2 regions of the Geodermatophilus sp. SYSU D00879 genome follow, and region 2 is predicted to be linked to the other one. Evidence: riboswitches for the same ligand, from Rfam matches in the RefSeq annotation. Region 2 holds a riboswitch; the other holds the start of a gene.
What was found. A riboswitch is a leader RNA that binds a small molecule or an ion and turns the genes downstream of it on or off. The one in region 2 is predicted to bind cyclic di-AMP.

Region 1: linked by a shared signal. The riboswitch ahead of ACI79B_RS12690 (aggregation-promoting factor C-terminal-like domain-containing protein) and the one ahead of ACI79B_RS05825 (C40 family peptidase) in region 2 are both predicted to bind cyclic di-AMP.

The regions. Positions count from the first base shown of each region.
Region 1 covers NZ_JBJGZF010000008.1:119,331-123,464, reverse strand. The annotation lists gene ACI79B_RS12700 (LLM class flavin-dependent oxidoreductase) at 1-515, opposite strand, end outside; gene ACI79B_RS12695 (hypothetical protein) at 773-1,672, shown strand; cyclic di-AMP (ydaO/yuaA leader) riboswitch at 1,824-1,984, shown strand; gene ACI79B_RS12690 (aggregation-promoting factor C-terminal-like domain-containing protein) at 2,263-3,171, shown strand; gene ACI79B_RS12685 (class I SAM-dependent methyltransferase) at 3,179-3,838, shown strand; gene ACI79B_RS12680 (SDR family NAD(P)-dependent oxidoreductase) at 3,862-4,134, shown strand, end outside.
Region 2 covers NZ_JBJGZF010000003.1:34,199-38,332, reverse strand. The annotation lists gene ACI79B_RS05830 (M48 family metallopeptidase) at 1-865, opposite strand, end outside; gene ACI79B_RS05825 (C40 family peptidase) at 1,029-2,237, opposite strand; cyclic di-AMP (ydaO/yuaA leader) riboswitch at 2,254-2,436, opposite strand; gene ACI79B_RS05820 (hypothetical protein) at 2,596-2,883, opposite strand; gene ACI79B_RS05815 (D-alanyl-D-alanine carboxypeptidase family protein) at 2,995-4,134, opposite strand, start outside.

The sequences.
Region 1 (4,134 bases), on a different contig from region 2:
GGCCGCGGGGTAGAGGTGAAGCCCTGCAGCGGGGTGCGGAACCGGCCCTGCCAGTCCACGACCTCCTCGTCCCACAGCCGGCGCAGCAGCGCGTAGTTCTCCACGGCCAGCGGGATGCCGTTGCGGATGTCCTGGCCGAACCACGGGTAGACCGGGCCGGTGTTGCCGCGGCCCATCATGAGGTCGACGCGGCCGTCGGCGAGGTGCTGCAGCATCGCGTAGTCCTCGGCGATCTTCACCGGGTCGTTGGTGGTGATCAGCGTGGTCGACGTCGACAGCTGCAGCCGGGAGGTCTGCGCCGCGACGTAGGCCAGCGTGGTCGTGGGGGAGGACGAGAAGAACGGCGGGTTGTGGTGCTCGCCGAGCGCGAAGACGTCGAGGCCCACCTCCTCGGCCTTCTTCGCGATGGTGACGACGGCCTTGATCCGCTCCGCCTCGCTCGGCGTCCGCCCCGTCGTCGGGTCGGTCGTGACGTCGCTGACCGTGAAGACCCCGAACTGCATCTCGTGCTCCATGTGGTTGAGAGTGCAACTACTGTACCCGGCCCAACGACCCGCCTCCGCCGGGCATTCCCCGCGGGGGCCGTGACCGTACTGAGACCTCTCGACCGCGCACAGTGACCAGCCCGGCACGTCCGGGCGCGACCGGTCCGCACGTCCCGCGCGCGCCCGTGTCGGCCCGTTCGGCCGCACCCGGCGGGTGGAACTCTGTGATCACCCACGCCGGCGTGCCGGTGGGGGACCGGATCGGAGCGCACCGAGGGGGAACCGGGATGTCGCTGCGGGGACAGGGAGCTGCTCCGGACAGGGCCGGGGACGGCCCCGCCGAGCCGCCTCCGGGACGCGGGCTCGACGGCCTGCTGGGCACCGGACCGGTGTTCACCGGGGCGGTGCGCGGCTACGACCGCCTGCAGGTCGACGACTACGTCGCCTGGGCGGAGACGGAGTTGCTGGTCCTGCGCCGGGAGAACGAGCACCTGCTCAGCCGCTACGCCGCCGCGTCGGCCGAGCTGCAGAACGCCCGCCGCCGGCTGGCCCAGCTGGTCCGCGAGCGGCAGAGCCTGCCCGGCCCCGAGGACGCCGCGGCGATGATGCGCCGGGCCGAGGAGGCGGCCGCCGCGCTGACCGCCGCCGCCGAGGAGGAGGCCGGGCGGATCCGCGCCGAGGCGCTCACCGAGGCGCAGGCCCGGCTGTCCGGGGTGGCCGAGATGCGCGAGGCGGTGCTCGCCGCCCGCGAGCAGACCCGCAGCGAGGCCGCCGCGATCCTGGAGGCCGCGCGCCGCGAGGCCGCCCGGCTGGAGGAGGGGGCCGCCGCCGAGCGCGCGCGGCGGGACCGCGAGGCCGCCGAGGCGCGGGCACGGGCCGACGCCGAGGCGCTCGAGCGCCGGTCCGCCGTCGAGGCCGAGCTCGAGCCGCTGCGCGACGAGCGCGACCGGGCGCGCGACTGGCTGCGCCTGCTGACCGGGCAGCTGGACGAGGCGCTCGCCGTCGTCACCGGGGTCGTGCCCGACGACGTCCACGCCCTCGGCGACAAGCGGGGGCTGCCCCGCCTCGGGGAGGACCCGGCGCCCGAGCCCCGCGCGGGGGCGCGGCCGGCGCCGTCCGCCACGGACGTGTCCGACGTGACACCTCTGCACGGGCCCGGCCGGCCCGAGGTGGCCGCGGCCTCCTGACCAGCGGCGACGCGGAGGGGCGTTCCGGTACGGGACAGTCCGTACCACGCGTCACGGCCGCACCTCCGGCCACGACCGTTGTCACGAACCGGTAACGACCGTACGGTGGCTTGCGTCCGGCAGGTCGTCAGGTCCCCGTCCCGGGGAGCCCGGCCGGACGCCGCCGAGTCGTGTCCGCACCCGTGGACGCGAGCCGGGGACCCACCGCAGTACTGGGGTGAATCGCGCCCGCCGAGCTCCGGCCCGGCACGCGTAGGGCTCCTTCCCGCCCGAACCCGTCAGCTAACTCGGTAGGCGGCTCACGGAAGAAACGGAGAGTCTCCGCATGCCCCGCCTCCGGGCCGAAGCGGCCCGCAGGTGCAGCTGCCCGCGCGCACACCGCGCCCCCGCGTCCGCCTGACGCCGGCCGCCCCTGCCCTGCCGCTCCCTGCGACGACGTCGCCGGGGACCCCGTAACGCCACACCCCCCAGACCCGCGCCGCACCCGCACGCCCGAGGTCCGCCTCCGGGCCGCTGCCGCGCGCACTCTCCCTCGGAGCCCTCACCCCCTCATGTCCCGCCACGTCCAGAACACGCCTGCCGACGCCCCCGTGACCGTCGAGCTCGCCACTCCCGACGCCATCGACGCCACCGCCGACACCGCCACCCGCGAGCTGCCCGCGCTCGCGGACGCCGCCGAGCCGGCCGCCGAGGCCCCCGCCCGCCGGCGCCTGTTCCGCCGCGGCAGCCCGCCGCTGGGCCCGCGCCGCCCGGCCCTCCTGCTCGGCGCCGCCGCGGCCGGCGCGCTGATCGTGGGCGTCGTCTCCACCAGCGGCCCCGCTGCCTCCGCCGGCACCGACACCGCCGGCACCACCGGCACCGCGGTCAGCGTCGCCGACGAGCTGGGCATCCCGCAGCAGCAGGCGGCCGCGCAGGCCGCGACCGGCCCCGACCTGACGACGCTGGCCGACGTCGCCGCCTCGCGCGCCGAGCGCAGCGCGCAGGAGGCCGGTGTCGCCCAGGCGCAGCTCGCCGCCGAGCAGGCGGAGCGCGACCGCCAGGCCGCCGAGGCCGAGGCCGCCCGCGTCGCCGCCGAGCAGGAGGCCGCCCGCGTCGCCGCGGAGCAGGAGGCCGCTCGCCAGGCCGCCGAGGCGCAGGCCGCCGCCGAGGCCGCCGCCGCGCAGCAGGCCGCCGAGGAGCAGGCCGCCGAGGAGGCCGCGCCGGCCGCGCCGTCCGGCTCCTTCAAGGACTACGCGCTGAGCAAGGTCGGCAGCGGCGAGCAGTTCTCCTGCCTGGAGAAGCTGTGGGGCAAGGAGAGCGGCTGGAACCCCAACGCGCAGAACCCCACCAGCACCGCCTACGGCATCCCGCAGTTCCTGGACTCCACCTGGGCCAGCACCGGGATCGCCAAGACCTCCGACGGCTACCGCCAGATCGACGCCGGCCTCATCTACATCGAGCAGCGCTACGGCACGCCGTGCGACGCCTGGGCGCACTCGCAGGCCACCGGCTGGTACTGATCCCCAGGTGATCCAGCGAGGGCCGGCCACCCGGGTGGTGCCCGCGGGGTTCGTCCGCGCGCACACCCAGGTGCGCCGGCCCTCGCTCGTCCCCGAGGTGCGGCTGCACGTCGCCGACGACGTCGTCGCCCTGTGGGAGGCGATGGAGACCGCGGCCGGCGGGGCGGGGGAGGAGCCGCCGTTCTGGGCGGCCGCCTGGCCCGGCGGGCAGGCACTGGCCCGCCACCTGCTCGACGCCCCCGCCACCGTCGCCGGCCGCACGGTGCTCGACCTCGGGTCGGGCAGCGGCCTGGTCGCGGTGGCCGCCGTCCTCGCCGGCGCCCGCCGGGTGCTGGCCAGCGACGTGGATCCCTTCTCCCGGACGGCGGTCGGTGTCAACGCCGGCCTCAACGGCGTGACCGGCATCAGCGTCACCGGCGACGTCCTCGACCGCGAGCCGCCGGCCGTCGACGTCGTCGTCGCCGGCGACGTCTGCTACGACCGGGAGATGACCGGGCGGGTGCTGCCCTTCCTCGACCGGGCGCGGGCCCGCGGCTGCGACGTGCTGATCGGCGACCCCGGCCGCCCGTACCTGCCGCACGAGCGGCTGGAGCCCGCCGCGGTGTACGAGGTCCCCGAGACCGAGGGGCCCGGGCTGCGCCGGACGACGGTGTGGCGGCTGCCCTGAGCGCCGCCGGATACGGTCGCCGCGTGCGCCCCTACGCCTTCACCGGTACCGCCGTCGTCACCGGGGCGGCCAGCGGCATCGGCGCCGCGCTCGCCCCGCGGCTGGCCGCCCGCGGCACGGACCTCGTGCTGCTCGACCGCGACGCCGAGCGCCTCGAGGGCGTCGCGGCGGCGGTTCGCGCGGCCTCCCCGGGCCGGTCGGTGGTCACCGTCGTCGCCGACCTCGCCGACGCCGGGCAGCTGCGCGAGGCCGCCGACCGGGTCGTCGCAGGTCACCCGGCGACGACGCTGCTGGTC
Region 2 (4,134 bases):
GGACGTCGGCCAGCAGGGTGTCGTAGAGGACCACCCGGCGGGTGGAGCCGAACCCGGACACGTAGGCGTTGAGCGACGTCGTCCGCCGGGATGCGTCGGCGACCAGGACGTCCTCGACCGGGGAGCCGCTCGCCTCGGCCAGCCGCAGCAGGTCGGTGCGCAGCTCGCCGGCCGGCAGCGGCGTGAAGCTGTTGAACGCCGGCTCGATGACCACCGGGTAGAGGAAGGAGCCGGCGACGACCAGCGCGGCCGCGCCGCCGGCGGCCCACGCCCACCAGGTGCGCGGCGCGCGGCGGGCCAGCGCGACGAGCACGAGCAGGCCGAGGGCGGTGAGCCCGGCGTCGATGGCGGTGGAGACCGCGACGTCGCGCAGCCACAGCGGCCAGGAGCGCGTGGACAGCCCGTAGCGGTGCCGCACCACCTCGCCGTAGGCGGAGATCGGCAGCGTCACCAGCCGGCCGACGACCACCAGCGCGACCGTGCCCAGCAGCACGGTGAGGGGCCGGCGGCGGCCTCCCGCGCGGCCGACCGCGGTCACCAGCCGGCTGCCCAGGCGGGTGAGGCCGAGCAGCGCGGAGACGGCGAGCCCGAGCACCAGGTTGGTCAGCGACGCGGGACGGATGTCGGCGGCGAGGGCCTCGGCGCGGCGGACGACCTCGGCGGGCAGCCCGGCGTCGTCGGTGACCGGGGACGCGCCGCCGGGCGGGGTGGGCAGCAGCGTCCAGGGCGTGCGGATGGCGATGACGACGACGAGCGCCGCGCCGAGCACGAGCGCGACCAGCAGCGCGGCGCGGCGGGAGCCGGTGCGGTCGGGGCGGGTGGCCGCGGGGCCGGGGCGGGTGCTCGTCCCGCCCGCCCTGCTCACCCGGCCGATCCTAGGCGCGCGCCGGCGCCGCACCGCGGTTCCCCTCCACGGACGCCGAGGGCCGGCGACCCGGACGGGTCACCGGCCCTCGGCCCGTGGGGTGCTGGAACGGCCGCCCTCCAGGAACCCTCCGCCTGCGCGTTGGGGAAGGGTGGTCCTTCGTCTAGGCGACGCGGCGCATCGCGGTGATGCCGCCCATCGAGTCGACCGACACGACCTTCACCGGCTGCCCCGACGTGGAGGCGTGCACCATCTGGCCGTTGCCGATGTACATCGAGACGTGGCTGACCGGGCTGTAGTAGAAGATCAGGTCGCCCGGCTGCAGGTCCGCCCGCGAGACGGCGGTGCCCATGCGCGACTGCATGCTGCTGGAGTGCGGGAGGCTGATCCCGGCCGCCGCGTAGGCGTACTGGGTCAGGCCCGAGCAGTCGAAGGCGTCTGGCCCGCCCGCACCCCACACGTAGGGGTCGCCCACCTGGGCCAGCGCCGTCTGCACCGCCGTCTGCGCGGCACCGCTGCCGCCGCTGCCCGCCGACGGCGCCGGGGCCGGAGCGGGGGCCGGAGCGGGGGCCGCGGCCTGCGTGCCGGCCACGGTCGGAGCGCTGTCGCCGCGCGAGCCGCCGGCCGGCTCGTCGCCCGCCTCCGCCTGCGCGCCGGCGGCCAGGCCGGCCTCCTGCGCGGCGAGCGCCGCCTGCCGCTGCGCCTCGGTGAGCGCGGCGAACTGCGCCTGGTAGTCGGCGATGTCGTCCTGGAGCTGCGCCTCCTGGGCGCTCAGGTCGTCGAGGGTGCGCTGCGCCTCGGCCTCGGCGGCCTCGGCGTCGGCCTGCGCCTGGCGGGCGGCGGCCGCCGCCTCGTCCACCTCGTCGAGGACCGAGGTGGTGTGGTCGGCGATCTGACCGAGGGTGGCCAGCGAGGCGACGAAGTCCTCGGCGGAGTCGCTGGTCATCAGCAGGTCGAGCCCGGCGAAGCCGTCGCCGTTGCCGGCGGTGTAGGCGCTGCGCGCCACCTGGCGGATCTGGCCGTCGAGGTCCCGCAGCTGGTCCTGCGCCTCGGCGGCGGCCCGGTCGGCCTCGTCGGCGGCGGCCTGCTGCTGGGCGAGGACCTCGCGGGCCTCGTTGACCTGCTCGGTGACGACCTCGAGCCGGTGGCCGGCCTCGGCGGCGAGCTGGGCGGCCTGCTCCGGGGTGCCGGCCCGCTCGGGGTCGGCGGCCGCGGTGCCGGACAGCAGGCCGAGGGTCAGCGCGGCGGTGGTGCCGACGAGGGTGACCCGGCCGAGGTGGCGGGCCCGCGACGGGCGGTGTGGCCCGGCGGTGCGGGTGGCGGATGTGGACTTCTCGCGTGCATGCCCCAGGACGGGGCGGGGGGTCGCCACGGGCGGCGGCTCTCCGTTTCTTCCTCAGCAACCGCCTACCGAGTTAGCTGACGGGTTCGGGCTGGGAAGACGTGCCCTATCTCGTGCGCCCCGGTCGGGACCGGCGCGCACGAGAACTCACCCCAGTGCTGCGGTGGGTCCCCGGCTCACCTCGCGCACCTCCGGGGAGGGGCGTCCGGTGACTCGGCGGTGTCGGCCGAGGTCACCCCTGCGTCGGGTGACGACCACCCGGCCGGACGGCGCCACAGTACGGACGTGATGCAGTTGTGACAAACGAGGGGTGCGTGGACTGTGAGAACACACACGGTCAGCAGCCGCGCCACTCCGGTGAGTACCCGATCCGGGTGGTCCTCGCCGGTCAGCCCGTGCGCCGGCGCCCGTCCCGCGACGGCCGGTGCCGGAGCGGCGGCACCAGGCCACCCTCGGCCAGTGCCCGCACGGCCCGCCGCTCGACGTCGTCGAGCTCCACGACGACGCCCGGGCGCGGCAGGACGCCGTCGGCGGTCCGGGCCGCCGGGACGGGGGGCACCGGCAGCAGCACGGGGCCGGTGTCCCGCTCCGCGGGCGGGGCGCCCAGCAGGGCGGTGACGACGCAGTCGGCGCAGCCGGCGCCGCGCGCGGTGCACGAGTCGCAGTCGATGAGCATGGCCGTGTCCCTCCGGTGCCCCGGCCGCGCCGCCCGGTGCCGGGCCGCGGTCGGGACGGGTCTCCCTGTCGGTTGCCCGGCACGCTAGGGACGGCCACCGACAGTCCCGGCTCAGCCGCCCGCGTACTCCCAGTGCCACGGCTCCTCGCGGCCGTTGCCGGGGTCGGCCCAGGTCGGGTGCAGCCACCCGAACCGGCCGGCGTTGGCGACCATCCACGCGTACTGCGGCGTGCCGAAGCCGTCGATGCCGCCGCACAGGTCGACCGCCAGCCCCCAGCCGTGGTTGCTGGTGCCCGGGACCGCGGCGAGCGCCGGCTTCTCCCCGTAGAGCCGGACCTGGGCGGCGTAGGTGCGGTAGGAGTCGGTGATGCAGAGCGGCTGCCCGAACGCCGACGCGAACGCCGCGCTCATCGCCCGCCAGGCCGCCGCGGCGTCGCAGCGCAGCGAGTGGCCGCCCACCCCGATCGGGCACAGCGCGCTGGGCGGGATGAGGCCGTTGGGGTAGCCACCCCAGGCCCGGGCGCCGTCGAAGCTCGGCGGGTAGACGGTGTTGCCGCACTCCACCCGCAGGGCGCCGCCGGCCGGGCCGGGGGCGGGCGCCTCCGGCCGCGGGCCGAGGCTCGGCCGGCCGACGTGCAGCACCTGGTCAGCGGGCAGCCGGCGGACGACGACGGCGCCGGCCCGCGCGTCGGCGGCGAGCATGGTCTGCGCGTCCAGCGCGATGCCGACGTGCCCGAGGCCTGCCTCGGGGGTGCCGAGGAAGACCAGGTCGCCGGGCAGGACGTCCGCCGGGTCGACGGGCGTGGTGACCGCGAACAGGCCGGCCTGGTCGCCGGGCAGGTCGATGCCGGCGTCGCGGTAGACGGTGGAGACCAGCGAGCCGCAGTCCCAGGAGTCCGGGCCGGCCGTCCCCGGCGCGTAGGGCCGGCCGAGGGCGTCCATCGCCGCGGTGACCGCGGCCAGCGTCTCGGCGGGCAGCACGAGCAGCGACACCGGTTGGCGCGGCAGCTGCGCGGCGCCGCGCTGGGCGCCGCCGGCGGCCGCACCGACCGGGGTGAGCCCCGCGGGCAGGCCCCGCACGGGGTCGAGCAGCTCGGCCGCCGGCGGCGCGGCGACCCCCGCCTCGCGCAGCTGGTCGAGGTAGGCCCGCCAGTTGGCCGCCGTCTGGGTGTTGACGTCGACCTGCTGGCGCTGCAGGTCCGACAGCTGCCGGTCGACGTCGCCGAGCGCGACGTCGAGCTCCGCGGTCAC